DNA from 2 places in the Acidovorax sp. KPB24-07 genome. Region 1 is predicted to be linked to the other one. Evidence: riboswitches for the same ligand, from Rfam matches in the RefSeq annotation. Region 1 holds a riboswitch; the other holds the start of a gene.
The links. A riboswitch is a leader RNA that binds a small molecule or an ion and turns the genes downstream of it on or off. The one in region 1 is predicted to bind S-adenosylhomocysteine.
Positions count from the first base shown of each region.

Region 2: linked by a shared signal. The riboswitch ahead of ahcY (adenosylhomocysteinase) and the one ahead of metH (methionine synthase) in region 1 are both predicted to bind S-adenosylhomocysteine.

Region 1 is NZ_BAAJYS010000042.1:5,162-12,647, forward strand. It holds gene metH (methionine synthase) at 1-2,220, opposite strand, end outside; S-adenosyl-L-homocysteine riboswitch at 2,232-2,329, opposite strand; gene AC27IQ_RS07750 (transporter substrate-binding domain-containing protein) at 2,444-3,283, shown strand; gene AC27IQ_RS07755 (hypothetical protein) at 3,321-4,052, opposite strand; gene AC27IQ_RS07760 (DMT family transporter) at 4,347-5,291, shown strand; gene AC27IQ_RS07765 (NADP-dependent isocitrate dehydrogenase) at 5,451-7,486, shown strand, end outside.
Region 2 is NZ_BAAJYS010000107.1:267-7,752, forward strand. It holds partial or broken gene AC27IQ_RS12870 (SAM-dependent methyltransferase) at 1-354, opposite strand, end outside; gene ahcY (adenosylhomocysteinase) at 491-1,921, opposite strand; S-adenosyl-L-homocysteine riboswitch at 1,990-2,086, opposite strand; gene AC27IQ_RS12880 (acyltransferase family protein) at 2,238-3,293, shown strand; gene AC27IQ_RS12885 (peptide chain release factor 3) at 3,486-5,114, shown strand; gene AC27IQ_RS12890 (hypothetical protein) at 5,135-6,577, shown strand; gene AC27IQ_RS12895 (DMT family transporter) at 6,599-6,952, shown strand; gene AC27IQ_RS12900 (glycosyltransferase family 2 protein) at 6,949-7,486, shown strand, end outside.

The sequences.
Region 1 (7,486 bases):
CAGGCACCGGCTGGGGCGCGGCACGCCATCGATCACATGCTTTTCGGTCTGCTGGCGCAGGCCGTACCAGGTCATGGCAACCTCGGTGCGCGATTCGTCGGTGTAGAACTCGATGTCGTCGCCCACGCTGTTGGCCGGGTACAGCGCCAGCACGCCGCTGGCACTCAGCCAGCGGCCCTCCACCAGCCGGCGCAGCATGGCCTTGCCATCGGCGAAGACGCGCGTGGCCTGCTCGCCCACCACCTCGTCGGTCAGGATGGCAGGGTACGGGCCGGCCAGGTCCCAGGTCTGAAAGAACGGTCCCCAGTCGATGTACCGGGCCAGCTCGTTGAGGTCGAAGTTCTTGAACATGCGCCGCCCCAGCAGGCGCGGCGTGGCCGGGCGGTAGGCCGACCAGTCGATGGGCGTGCGGTTGGCGCGGGCCTTCGCCAGCGGCCACAGGGGCGTCTGCTTCTTGTTGGCGTGCTGGGTGCGCACCTTGTCGTAGTCGGCGTTCAGCTCCTGCACGTAGTGGTCGGCGCCGTCGCCCAGCAGGCTCTGCGCCACGCTCACGCTGCGCGACGCATCGGGCACGTAGACCACGGGGCCTTCGTAATGCGGCGCGATCTTGACGGCGGTGTGCACACGGCTGGTGGTGGCGCCGCCGATGAGCAGCGGGATCTTCTTGATGCGGAAGTGCTCGTCCTTTTGCATCTCGCCGGCCACGTATTGCATCTCTTCCAGGCTGGGCGTGATCAGGCCTGACAGGCCCACGATGTCCGCGCCCTCGACCTTGGCGCGCGCCAGGATCTCGTGGCAGGGCACCATCACGCCCATGTTCACCACCTCGAAGTTGTTGCACTGCAGCACCACGGTGACGATGTTCTTGCCGATGTCGTGCACGTCGCCCTTCACGGTGGCGATGATGATCTTGCCCTTGCTGCGCACGTCGCGGCCGGCCAGTTCGTCCTGGCGCTTCTCTTCCTCGATGTAGGGGATCAGGTGGGCCACGGCGGACTTCATCACGCGGGCGCTCTTGACCACCTGCGGCAGGAACATCTTGCCCGCACCGAACAGGTCGCCCACCACGTTCATGCCGTCCATGAGCGGGCCTTCGATCACGTGCAGCGGCCGCCCGCCCTTGGCGACGATGGCCTGGTAGGCCTCTTCGGTGTCTTCCACGATGAAGTCGGTGATGCCGTGCACCAGCGCGTGCGACAGGCGTTCGCCCACGGTCTTCGGATGTTCGGGTGTACCGCGCCATTCGAGCCGCTTGCTCTCGTCCTTGGCACCGCTGCGGGCCGTCTCGGCCACCTCGACCAGGCGTTCGCCGGCATCGGGGCGGCGGTTGAGCACCACGTCTTCCACGCGATCGCGCAAGGTGGGCTCCAGGTCGTCGTACACGCCGACCATGCCCGCGTTGACGATGCCCATGTCCATGCCGGCCTGGATGGCGTGGTACAGGAACACGGTGTGGATGGCCTCGCGCACCGGGTCGTTGCCACGGAAGCTGAAGCTCACGTTCGACACGCCGCCCGAGACCTTGGCGCCCGGCAGGTTCTGCTTGATCCAGCGCACGGCCTCGATGAAATCGACCGCGTAGTTGTTGTGCTCTTCGATGCCGGTGGCCACCGCGAAGATGTTGGGGTCGAAGATGATGTCCTCGGGCGGAAAGCCCACCTCGTCGACCAGCACGCGGTAGGCCCGCTCGCAGATCTCGATCTTGCGCTCGTAGGTGTCGGCCTGCCCCACCTCGTCGAAGGCCATCACCACGGCGGCGGCGCCATAGCGCTTCACGAGGCGCGCCTCGTGCTTGAACTTCTCCACGCCCTCTTTCATGGAGATGGAGTTGACGATGCCCTTGCCCTGGATGCAGCGCAGGCCGGCCTCGATCACGTCCCACTTGGAGGAGTCCACCATGATGGGCACCCGGGCGATGTCGGGCTCGGAGGCGATCAACTGCAGGAAGCGCACCATGGCCGCCTTGCTGTCGAGCATGGCCTCGTCCATGTTGATGTCGATGACCTGCGCGCCGTTTTCCACCTGCTGGCGCGCGACGGCCAGGGCCTCTTCGTACTGGCCGTTCAGGATCATGCGGGCGAAGGCCTTGGAGCCGGTGACGTTGGTGCGCTCGCCGATGTTGACGAACAGCGTGCCCTCGCCGATGGAAACCGGTTCGAGGCCCGAGAGCTTCATGGGAGGCGGGATAAGGGGGGCGGACATCAGGCTCACCTGCGCAATCGGTAGTTGGGAACAGGCGAGCGTCGTTGGACAGTGGGGCCATCGCCGCCCGAGCCTGACGCCTGGTTGAGCCGGTTGATCGGCAGGCGCTGCAACGCTCCTCGGGGGCGGCCGGATTTTACGCGCCCTGCGACCGGGCCCTCACCGCGCCCCGCCTCCCGAGCGGGTTCTCCGGACAGCGGCATGGAAAGTGCTTGGCCGCTTCCCAGGAAGGAGCCCTCCCATGCAATCGCCCTTCGATGGTGCAACGCCCAGCCTCTGGGCCAGTGAGATTCTGCAACGCCGCCGCCTGGTGTGCGGCTCCATTCTGGCCCTGGGCCTGTCGGGTCGGCTGGCGGCCGCCGAACATCGGGATCAGCTGGAGCGCATCCGCTCCGCCCGGGTCCTTCGCGTGGCGGTCCCTCAGGACTTCCCACCGTTCGGCTTTCCGCAGGGCAGCGAGTTGGCGGGCTTCGACATTTCCATCGCCAAGATGCTTTCGATGCACCTGGGCGTGTCGCCGCAGATGGTGCCGGTGCCCAGCGGGGACCGGCTGGCGGCACTGCTGGAAGACCGCGTCGACATCATCATCTCCAGCCTGGGCAAGACGCCCGAGCGCGAGAAAAGCATCGACTTCTCCAATGTCTACGCCCCGACCTACCTCGGTGTCTTCAGCCAGCAGAAATTGAGCCGCGACGAATTGCTGAAACTGCCAGCCCCGGTCGTCGGAGCGGCGGAAAACAGCCTGGAGGAATCCCTGGTCCGGGCATTCCTGCCGACCGCGAAAATCCAGGGATTCAAAGGCAGCGCCGCGTTGCTGGACGCCTATGCCGCAGGCCATTTCGAATTCTTCGCGGGTGGCAACGTGCTGGTGGAATCCATCAAGGATGTCGGTCTGCGCACCCGTGTGCACCAGGTGGCGCTCCTCAAAGAGAGCCCGTGCTACATCGGCCTTCGGCAAAACGAAGCACGGCTGAAGGACGAGATCAACCGCTTCCTGGCAAGCATCCGTTCGTCAGGCGCCCTCATGGTCAACGCCATGAAATGGTTCCGCCAGAGCTTTTCGGCCGACATGTTCAAGTGAACAGCACGGGCAGCAGCGCCCACCTTCACCCTCTGATTCATCGCACCGGCAAGAACTGCAGGAAAGAACCGCCCACCAGCCCCTGCACATAGGTGATGGCGGCACGGCGGTACTTTTCGGTGGCCACCGCCGACAGCAGGTCGAGCCGGCCGATGATCTTGCCGAACTCGCGCTCGAAGCTCAGATTGCGCCCCTGCGGACCGATCTCGTCGGCCAGCAGCAGCGGCTGGCCCGCCGCGGTGCGGCGCTGAGACAGCATCCACACGGCGATCTCCACATTGCGCGCCGCGTTGTACAGGTGCTGGGCATCCAGGCTGTCGAGCAGGAAAAACTCGATCTTTCCGTCGTGCGCGGTGATCAGCATGTCGGCCGTGGCGTAGATGAACGCCGCCACGCGGTCGCCCGCGAATTCGGGCGCCAGGGCCGCGGCCATCGCCGCGATGTCGCGCCGCCCCTGCAAGGGCGCCCAGACCCCGCCCTTCTCGATGGTGGTGCGGACCTGCTCCATGGCCTGCTCGCGGCCCACGGCGCTGGTCTTGCGCCATTCGGCAGGGTTGCGGCGGTAGAGCTTGTCCATCAGCCGGTAGAGGCTGTCCAGGTTCTCGCGCATGGCCAGCGTCGCCATGCGGTTCACGTCGGACTGCCCCAATTCGCTGCCATCCGCAGACGCGCCTTTGACCTCGCCATGGGGCGCGGGCGGGCTGGTGCAGCCGGACACGGCCGCCAGCGTGCAGCAGGACAGGAGGAGTGGAACGAACGTCAGTCGCATTGCGCCGCATTATCGATAAGGCTTGAAAAGCAGCCAGGGTTTCCTGAAACTGCCGAGGCAGTCCTTCCGTACTCACGTCGATGCCGCCGCAGGGCCGTCGGAGGTGGGCCCATGCCTTGTGATCGGCTCCCGAGGCCAGTTCACTGCGGTTTCGGATAGTCATCGGACAATAAGGAGCAAAAATACTCTAAAAGAGGCCACATTCGGCCAAGTCAGGATATTTACATGCAGAGTTGTCGTACAACTTGTGCAAAATTCACCATTTTGGGGCACCGCCCCGCCTGGAAAGAAGCCATGTCGCCCCCTATCTCCCCACTAGCGCAACGCAGGAACGTCTTCCTGCTGGCGTTGTTTTGCTGCCTGCTCTGGGGTAGCTCGTATCCGGCGATCAAGAATGGCTACGCGCTGTTCGGCATCGACAGCAGCGACACCCCGTCCAAGCTCGTGTTCGCCGGCTGGCGCTTCGCTCTGGCGGGCCTGGCGCTGCTGGCCTGGGTGGCCGCCAGCGGCCGTCAGATCAGCGGCTGGCCGGCCCGGGCGTGGGGACAATTGGCGCTGCTGGGTCTGTTGCAGACCACGCTGCAGTACATCTTCTTCTACATCGGCGTGGCGAACACGACGGGGGTGAAGGCGTCGATCATGAACGCCACCGGCACCTTCTTCAGCGTGTTGCTGGCGCATTTCCTGTACCACAACGACCGCATCAGCCATGCCAAGGCCTGGGGCTGCATCGTGGGCTTCGCGGGGGTCATGGCGGTCAACCTCGGCGCCGGGCTGGCCGGAACGCTGACCGATTTCGAGTTCGCCCTGCTGGGCGAAGGTTTCGTGGTGATCGCCGCCCTGGTGCTGGCGCTGGGCGGCGTCTACGGCAAGCGCATTTCCCAGGGGATGGACCCCATCGTGATGACGGCCTACCAGTTGACCATCGGCGGCCTGGTGCTGCTGGCGCTCGGCTATGCCTTGGGGGGGGCGCTGGGCGAGGTGACGTGGGCTTCGTCATCGCTGCTGGCCTATCTGGTGGTGCTGTCGTCGCTGGCCATCTCGATCTGGAGCCTGCTGCTCAAGCACAACCGGGTGAGCCTCATCACCGCGTTCAACTTCATGGTGCCCGTGTTCGGCACCTTGCTGTCGGCCTGGTTCCTGGAAGAAAGCCTGCTCGAATGGCGCAACGCGGTGGCCCTGGTGCTGGTGTGCGGCGGCATCTGGCTGGTAACGAGGGTATCCGCATCGCGCGCGTGAGCCTGCAGCAGCGCGTCCAGCGGGCACCCCTTTCGTGCCCGTGATCGGGCGCGTGGGCACCTGCCCCGAACGGCGCTGAGGGGCATCTGTGCCGACTGCCTTCAGAAAGCGCGAAAATCACCGGCTGATCTGTCACCCCTTCCCAAGGAACGCAAGCGAATGAGCACGACGCAACCGACCATCATCTACACGCTGACCGACGAAGCCCCCGCCCTGGCGACCGCCGCCTTTCTGCCGATCGTGCGGACCTTCGCGGCCCCAGCGGGCATCCACGTGGAGACCAGCGACATCTCGGTCGCCGGCCGCATCCTGGGCCAGTTTCCCGAGCGCCTGACCGAGGCACAGCGCGTGCCCGACAACCTGGCCGCCCTGGGCAAGCTGACGCTCTCGCCTGACGCCAACATCATCAAGCTGCCCAACATCAGCGCATCGGTATCGCAGCTGGTGGCGGCCATCAAGGAGCTGCAGGGCAAGGGCTATGCGATTCCCGACTACCCCGAAAATCCGACGACCGACGAAGAAAAGGACATCCGCGCCCGCTACAACAAGTGCATCGGCAGCGCGGTGAACCCGGTCCTGCGCGAAGGCAACTCCGACCGCCGCGCACCCAAGGCCGTCAAGGAATACGCCCGCAAGAACCCGCACAGCATGGCCGAATGGAGCCAGGCATCGCGCTCGCACGTCTCGCACATGCACCACGGCGACTTCTACCACGGCGAAAAGTCGATCACGCTCGACAAGGCGCGCGACGTGAAGATGGAACTGGTCGGCAAGAGCGGCAAGACCACGGTGCTCAAGCCCAAGGTGTCGCTGAAGGACGGCGAGATCATCGACAGCATGTTCATGAGCAAGACGGCCCTGCTCGAGTTCTACGAAAAGGAGATCGAGGACGCGCACAAGACCGGCGTGATGTTCTCGCTGCACGTCAAGGCGACGATGATGAAGGTGTCGCACCCGATCGTCTTCGGACACGCCGTGCGCATCTTCTACAAGGAAGCCTTCGCCAAGCATGCGCAGCTGTTCGAAGAACTGGGCGTGAACGTGAACAATGGCATGGTCGATCTGTACAACAAGATCGCCACGCTGCCCCAGAGCAAGCAGGACGAGATCAAGCGCGACCTGCACGCCTGCCACGAAAACCGCCCCGAGCTGGCGATGGTCGATTCGGCCAAGGGCATCACCAACTTCCACTCGCCCAACGACGTGATCGTCGATGCCTCGATGCCCGCCATGATCCGCAACGGCGGCAAGATGTGGGGCGCCGACGGCCGCCTGAAGGACACCAAGGCGGTGATCCCCGAGAGCACCTTCGCCCGCATCTACCAGGAGATCATCAACTTCTGCAAATGGCATGGTGCCTTCGACCCCAAGACCATGGGCACCGTGCCCAACGTGGGCCTGATGGCCCAGCAGGCCGAAGAGTACGGTTCGCACGACAAGACGTTCGAAGTGCCGGAAGCCGGCGTGGCCAACATCGTCGATCTGGCGACGGGCGAAGTGCTGCTGAGCCAGAACGTGGAAGAAGGCGACATCTGGCGCATGTGCCAGGTGAAGGACGCGCCGATCCGCGACTGGGTGAAGCTGGCCGTGACCCGCGCCCGCAACTCCGGCATGCCCGCCGTGTTCTGGCTGGACCCGTACCGCCCGCACGAGAACGAGGTCATCAAGAAGGTGAAAACCTACCTGAAGGACCACGACACGACCGGCCTGGACATCCAGATCATGAGCCAGGTGCGCGCAATGCGCTACACGCTGGAGCGCGTGATCCGCGGCCTGGACACGATCAGCGTCACCGGCAACATCCTGCGCGACTACCTGACCGACCTGTTCCCCATCATGGAACTGGGCACCAGCGCCAAGATGCTGTCCGTCGTGCCCCTGATGGCCGGCGGCGGCATGTACGAAACGGGCGCTGGTGGCTCGGCGCCCAAGCACGTGCAGCAACTGGTGGAAGAAAATCACCTGCGCTGGGATTCGCTGGGCGAGTTCCTGGCCCTGGCCGTCAGCCTGGAAGACCTGGGCCTGAAGACCGGCAACCAGCAAGCCACCCTGCTGGCCAGGACGCTGGACACCGCCACCGGCAAGCTGCTGGACAACAACAAGAACCCCAGCCCCAAGACCGGCCAGCTGGACAACCGCGGCAGCCAGTTCTATCTGGCCCTGTACTGGGCCCAGGAACTGGCCGCACAGACCGA
Region 2 (7,486 bases), on a different contig from region 1:
TTGGCTGTGGCCCACGTCCACGCCGATCACCTGGGCCGCGCCGCGCTGCAGCAGGCAGTCGGTGAAGCCCCCGGTGCTCTGGCCCACGTCCAGGCAGCGCCAGCCCGCCACGTCCAGGCCCGCGGACACGAGCGCGCCTTCCAGCTTGAGGCCGCCGCGCGAGAGGTAGCGCGCCTCGGACTGATCGAGCAACTGCACTTCGGCGATGTCCGGAATCTCGTCACCGTTCTTGGCCACCTTGTGCCAGGGCAGGCTGGGTGCCAGCCGCCATTGCACGCCGGCCGCGATCAGGCGCTGCGCCTGCGACCGGGTCGCGGCGTGGCCCTTGTCCACCAGATACACGTCTGCGCGCATGCGCCCGTCCTTTTCAGAGTCAAAAAGGCCTCCAGCGCATATTCATCTAGCGCAAGAAGCTATTATTTTTATAGCGAAACAGGGCAGACAGGCCGGAGTCACCGGCCGCCGCCCCGGGGCGCGAAGCCCCGCCCGATCAGTAGCGGTAGGTGTCGGGCTTGTAGGGGCCGCTCTTGCTCACGCCGATGTAGGCGGCCTGCGAGTCCGTCAGTTCGGTCAGCATGGCGCCGACCTTCTTCAGGTGCAGGCGCGCGACCTTCTCGTCCAGCAGCTTGGGCAGCACGTAGACCTTGCCGGCCTCGTAGGCATCGGGCTTGGTGAAGAGCTCGATCTGCGCGATGGTCTGGTTGGCGAACGACGACGACATCACGAAGCTCGGGTGGCCCGTGCCGCAGCCCAGGTTCACCAGGCGGCCCTTGGCCAGCAGGATGATCTTCTTGCCGTCCGGGAAGGTGATGTGGTCCACCTGGGGCTTGATCTCTTCCCATTCGTACTTCTCGATCGACGCGACGTCGATCTCGTTGTCGAAGTGGCCGATGTTGCAGACGATGGCCTGGTCCTTCATCTTCACCATGGTGTCGTGGGTGATGATGTCCTTGTTGCCCGTCGTCGTCACGAAGATGTCGGCCTTGTCGGCGGCGTAGTCCATGGTCACCACGCGATAGCCTTCCATGGCGGCCTGCAGGGCGTTGATGGGATCGATCTCGGTGACCCACACCTGGGCCGACAGCGCGCGCAGCGCCTGGGCGGAGCCCTTGCCCACGTCGCCGTAGCCGGCCACCACGGCGACCTTGCCGGCGATCATGACGTCGGTGGCGCGCTTGATGCCGTCCACCAGCGATTCGCGGCAGCCGTACAGGTTGTCAAACTTGGACTTGGTGACCGAGTCGTTCACGTTGATCGCGCGGAACAGCAGCGTGCCCTTGGCGGACATCTCGTTCAGGCGGTGCACGCCGGTGGTGGTTTCTTCCGTCACGCCGATAATCTCGGCCGACTTGCGGGTGTACCAGGTCGCGTCTTCCGACAGTTTCTTGCGGATGGCGGCGAACAGGATGCGCTCTTCCTCGCTGGCACCGTTGCCGGCGACCAGGGAGGCATCCTTCTCGGCGCGCTGGCCCAGGTGCATCAGCAGCGTGGCATCGCCGCCGTCGTCCAGGATCATGTTGGGGCCTTCGCCCGCACTGCCCTTGGGACCGAAGTCGAAGATGCGGTGGGTGTAGTCCCAATAGTCTTCCAGCGACTCGCCCTTGATGGCGAACACCGGCGTGCCCGTGGCGGCGATGGCGGCAGCGGCGTGGTCCTGGGTGGAGAAGATGTTGCACGAAGCCCAGCGCACGTCGGCGCCCAGGGCTTTGAGCGTTTCGATCAGCACGGCGGTCTGGATCGTCATGTGCAGCGAGCCGGTGATGCGCGCGCCCTTGAGCGGCTGGCTGGCCGCGAACTCGTCGCGGATGGCCATCAGGCCGGGCATTTCGGTCTCGGCGATGCGGATTTCCTTGCGGCCCCATGCGGCAAGGGAAAGGTCGGCGATGGCCTGGTCGGCCTGGGGCTTGAGAACTGCGCTCATGGTTTTCTCCGGTAAAGAAGGTAAAAACCACGCATCGGAGGGGAATGGCTCACTCACCGCACAAGAAGCGTGGGCGAGCGTCGTTGCAAAATGATGATCCGAGCCTCGCGTCCCTGCCGCACACCGGGCACCGGGGGTAAAGACGCTGCAACGCTCCTCGGAAAGCGGCGATTATAAGGACATCGCGCTTCGCGCCCATGCCAGCGCGCCGACCGTGGCACGCTACAGAGCAGAGACCGGCATGGATTCGAGGTGCCGGCCTGACAACAAGACAACCAGCGATACGCCCGCAAAGGGCCAGAAGAACCCAGAGACAATGTCCACACAGCACCGGGGCAACCTGTTCGATCTGATGCGCATCTGCGCGGCGAGCGCGGTGATCTTCAGCCACCACTTCCACTTCAGCCACCACTTCCACATCACGCACACCGCGTCGCCCACCTGGCTGCATTCCGACATGGTGGGTGGCGTGGCGGTGATGACGTTCTTCACGATCAGCGGCTACCTCGTCACCCAGAGCTGGCTGCGCCAGCCCAAGGCGCTGGCGTTCCTGTCCAAGCGGTTCCTGCGGATCTGGCCCGGGGTGCTGTTCGCCGTGCTCACCAACGTCTTTCTGTTCGGGATCTTCTTCAACTCGATGCCGGCCGCGGACTTTCTGGCCCACCCCGATACGCTCGGCTACTTTCGCAACCTGCTGCTGATCAGGGACTACCCCTACCTGCCGGGCGTGTTCGAAAACAACCCGATCAAGCACCTGATGAACGGGCCCTTGTGGACCATCCCGATAGAAAGCCTGTGCTATCTGGTGCTGGCAGGCGCAGGGTTGCTGGGCGTGTTCCGGTCTCGCTGGCTCGCCGGCCTCGCCGCTGTGGCCTATCTCGCGTTCTTTCTCACCGCGCGCAATGCCGACCTGACAGGCGAGATGCAGCACTGGTTCGAATACCCCGCCTACTTCACCTATGGCGCGCTCATCGCCGTCTTCCGCGATGCATTCCAGGCCCGCTCCGGCCGGCTGCTGCTCCTGCTGACGCCGCTGGCCGCCGTGCTGTTCTTCGGATTGCAGATGGAGCACACAGCGGGCCTGCTCCTGCTGCCGCCGCTGCTGATCCATATCGGCTCGCTGAACGTGCCCGCGCTGGCCTTCCTGCAGCGCGGCGGGGACCCGTCGTACGGCATCTATCTGTACGGCTGTCCGGTGCAGCAGTCGGTGTATGCGCTCTGGCCCGATCTGGCGTTCATTCCGAGCCTGCTGCTGTCGGTGGCGCTGGCCGCCGTGGCAGGCTATGCCTCCTGGCATCTGGTGGAATCGCCGGCGCTGCGGTTCAAGCGGTGGTTCGGGCGGGCGCCCGTGACGCCCCAAGCGGCTCCCTGACCCCTTCGAGGGGCCAAGGCGGCGGCCCCGGGGCCGGGCCGGGGCGGTCCCACCGAGGTCCGGCACGAGGGCCGCCATTAGAATACGGCCACTTTTCCGCGGGCGCCCTCCGCGGCGGCACGCCAGCGCGCCGGCCCTGGCGCCCGTACTTCGGCCCACCCGCGTGCGCCGCGCCCCTCACCAAAAAACACTGTGTCCTACGTCTCCGAAACACGGCGCCGCCGCACCTTCGCCATCATTTCCCACCCGGACGCGGGCAAGACCACGCTCACGGAAAAGCTGCTGCTGTTCTCGGGCGCGATCCAGATCGCCGGCGCCGTCAAGGGCCGCAAGGCCAGCCGCCACGCCACCAGCGACTGGATGGAGATCGAAAAGCAGCGCGGCATTTCGGTGGCCAGCTCGGTCATGCAGATGGCCTACCGCGACCACGTGGTGAACCTGCTGGACACGCCGGGCCACAAGGACTTCTCGGAAGACACCTACCGCGTGCTCACCGCCGTCGATTCGGCCCTGATGGTGATCGACGCGGCCAACGGCGTGGAGGCGCAGACGCGCCGCCTGATCGAGGTCTGCCGCCAGCGCGACACGCCCATCATCACCTTCGTGAACAAGATGGACCGCGAAGTGCGCGAACCGCTGGACATCCTGGACGAGGTCGAGCGCGAGCTGGGCATGCCCTGCGTGCCCATGACCTGGCCCGTGGGCCAGGGCAAGGGTTTCGGCGGCATCATCAACCTGCGCACGCAGGCCATGACGGTGTTCGAGTCGGGCAGCGAGCGCCGCCCACAGGACTTCGAGACCATTCCCCTGTCGGACGCCGCCAACCTGCGCGCGCGTTTCGGCAGCGAATTCGACGCCGCCATCGAGAGCATGGAGCTCGCCGTGGGCGCCTCGCCCACCTGGGACCACGAGGCCTTCCTCGCCGGCAAGCAGACGCCGGTGTTCTTCGGCTCCGGCGTGAACAACTTCGGGGTCATGGAAGTGCTGGATGCGCTGGTGGACCTGGCCCCCTCGCCGCGTCCCCGCCTGAGCAGCCTGCAGGTGAACAAGCAGCCGGTCGAGAAAACCGTGCAGCCCGAAGACCAGAATTTCTCGGGCGTGGTGTTCAAGGTGCAGGCCAACATGGACGCCAACCACCGCGACCGCATCGCCTTCGTGCGCGTGGCCTCGGGCCGGTACACGCCGGGCATGAAGCTCAAGGTGCAGCGCACCGCCAAGGAACTGCGCCCCACCAGCGTGGTGACCTTCATGTCGCAACGCCGCGAGGCGGTGGAAGAGGCCTATGCCGGCGACATCATCGGCTTCACCACCCATGGCGGCGTGCAACTGGGCGACACCATCACCGACGGCGCCAGCCTGCAGTTCACCGGCCTGCCGTTCTTCGCGCCCGAACTGTTCATGACGGTCATCCTGAAGAACCCGCTGCGCACCAAGCAGCTGCAGCAGGGCCTGGCCCAGCTCGGTGAGGAGGGCGCGATCCAGGTCTTCAAGCCCGACGCCGGCGGTGCCATGCTGCTGGGCGCGGTGGGCCAGTTGCAGTTCGAAGTGGTGCAGCACCGCCTCAAGACCGAATACGACGCCGACGTGCGGCTGGAGGGCTGCCAGTACACCGGCGCCCGCTGGATCACCGCCGACAGCCCGGCCGACCTGCGGGCGTTCACTGACGCCTACCCGCTGCGGCTCGCGCACGACGCAGCCGACACGCTGGCCTACCTGTGCACCTCGCCCTACGACGTGCGCCTGGCCCAGGAGCGGTTTCCCAAGATCCATTTCCACCCGTTGCGCGAGCACGCCGGCCTGGCGCTGCAGGCCGCCGGTTGAGCGCAGACCATCGCCCGGCCGTGGGAGCGACGCTGCCATCTCCGTCCATTGCCCGCGCGGTCCGCGCCCCGCGGGATGGCTGGCGGGCAGCCACCCCGTTCCTGGTGATCTGGAGCGCCCTGATGGCGCTGTACGGCACCTGGCTGATGGCCTTCTGGCCGGGCATCCTGGGGGAAGACTCGGTCTCCATCCTGCTGGAGGTGGAGCGCGCAGGCGACTTCCGCTCCGGCAAGACCGTCTTCTGGTACTACTTCGTGCGCCTGTTCTACGAAGGCACGCGGCGGGTGGAGGTGCCCGTGGCGGTGCTGCTGTGCCTGTGCGCGCTGATCTTCGCCCGCATGCTCGCGTGGTACTGGCGGCAGGGCCTGAGAAAGAGCTTCGCGGTGGTGCTGGTGCTGGTGTGCCTGGCGCCGCACATGATTTACTTCATGGGCACGCTGTACCCGGACGGCATCTTCGCCGTGGCGTCCTGCGGCCTGCTGTTCGAGCTGTGGCTGGCCGCCCGCCAGCGCACGATGGGCGCGGCCTCGCTGGCCATGGTGGCCGTGGCGCTGCCCTTCGCGGCCTTCGCCCGGCCGAACGGCATCGTCTTTCTGCTGCCGGCGGTCGCCGTGCTGCTGGTGCTGGAGCGCCGCAGCCGCTGGACGCTGGCGGCGGTCATCGGTGCGGTGTGCGCGGCGATGTTCGCGGGCCACCAGCTGCATCCGTCCAGGACACAGGAAGCCGTCTATCCCATGGTGGTCTTCGAGACCGTGAACTTTCTCAAGCCCCGGGCCATGAACCGCCTGTGGGACCAGTATCCCCACATGAACGATCCCTGGGTGCTGGACCGGCCCAAGGTGTCGCCTGCGACGATCGAGATGCTCGGGCGCTACCGCCCCCTGCCGCAACTGCAGGCCTATGCAGACCCGGCGTACTGGGACATGCTCGTCTTCCACCCCGAGGGACCGCAGGTGCAAGGACTGCCGCAGCCGGACCAGAAGGCGCTGGTGCGTGAATTCCTCACCTACAACCTCTGGCAGAACCTGCCCGACTTCATCGCCAGCCGGGTCAACGTCTTCCTGGCCGCCGCGCTCGCGCAGGGCGGCTTTCCCTCCGTGACCTACGCCACCTACGTGCTGCAGCGCACGCAGGGGGTGTCGGTCTTTCGCCAGTTCGACCTGCGCGGCGTGGAGCGCCGCTTCATCGCCCTGCAAAAGGCCAGCCATGCATGGCGGTGGCTGCTGTGGACCCCTTGGCTCGGCATGCTTTTGCTGGCGTGGGCCCTGTGCCGGGGCATCGCCCGGCGCGACCTGCCCCTGCTGATCGTGGCGTTGCCCATGGCCGTGCAGCTGGTGGCCATCTTCCTGCTGTCCACAGCGGGCGAATACCGTTACCTCCTGCCGTTTTTCACCCTGCCCCTGGCCCTGCTTCCCGCTTTCGCCTTGCGCCGCCCCGGCCCGGCCCGCTCCGTGTCGGCATGACACGCCCCCAGCCTTCTCACCATGTCCCTTTTACTCACGTCCCTGACCCTGTTGTGCGTGCTCGGCATCTCGCTCGGGCAACTGCTGTTCAAGAAGGCCGCCATGATGCTGCCGGCCCAGCCGGTGCTGACCGACTGGATCTTCAACGGCTGGCTCATCGTGGCCCTGGCGCTCTACGGCGTGACCACGCTGCTTTGGATCTGGGTGCTGCGCAGCGCACCGCTGCACCTGGCCTATCCGTTCATGGGCCTGGCCTTCCTGATCGTGCCGGCGCTGGGGTGGCTGTTCCTGGAAGAGCCGCTGCATCTGCAGACCTTCATCGGGGGCGCGCTGATCCTGGCAGGCATTGCCGTGGCGGGGAGGGCTTCGGCATGACGAAGCACACCATGAGCGTCGCGGTCGCCATCCCCTGCTACAAGGTCACCCAGCATGTGCTGGAGGTGATCCGCACGATTCCGGCCAGCGTGTCCCGCATCTACGCGGTGGACGACGCCTGCCCCGACGGCAGCGGCGCCTTCGTCCAGCAGCACTGCACCGACCCGCGCGTGCAGGTGCTGTTCAACCCCGAGAACCAGGGCGTGGGCGGGGCCGTGGTCACGGCCTACCGCCAGGCCGTCGCGGACGGCATCGACATCGTGGTCAAGATCGACGGCGACGGCCAGATGAACCCCCGCCTGCTGCCGCTGTTCGTGCGCCCCATCCAGGACGGCCGGGCCGACTACACCAAGGGCAACCGTTTCTTCCGGCCCGAATCGGTGCGCGGCATGCCCGGGATGCGCCTGTTCGGCAATGCCGTGCTGTCGTTCATGACCAAGCTCAGCTGCGGCTACTGGTCCATCATGGACCCGACGAACGGCTACACCGCCATCCACACCAGCGTGCTGCGCGAGCTTCCGCTGGACAAGCTGG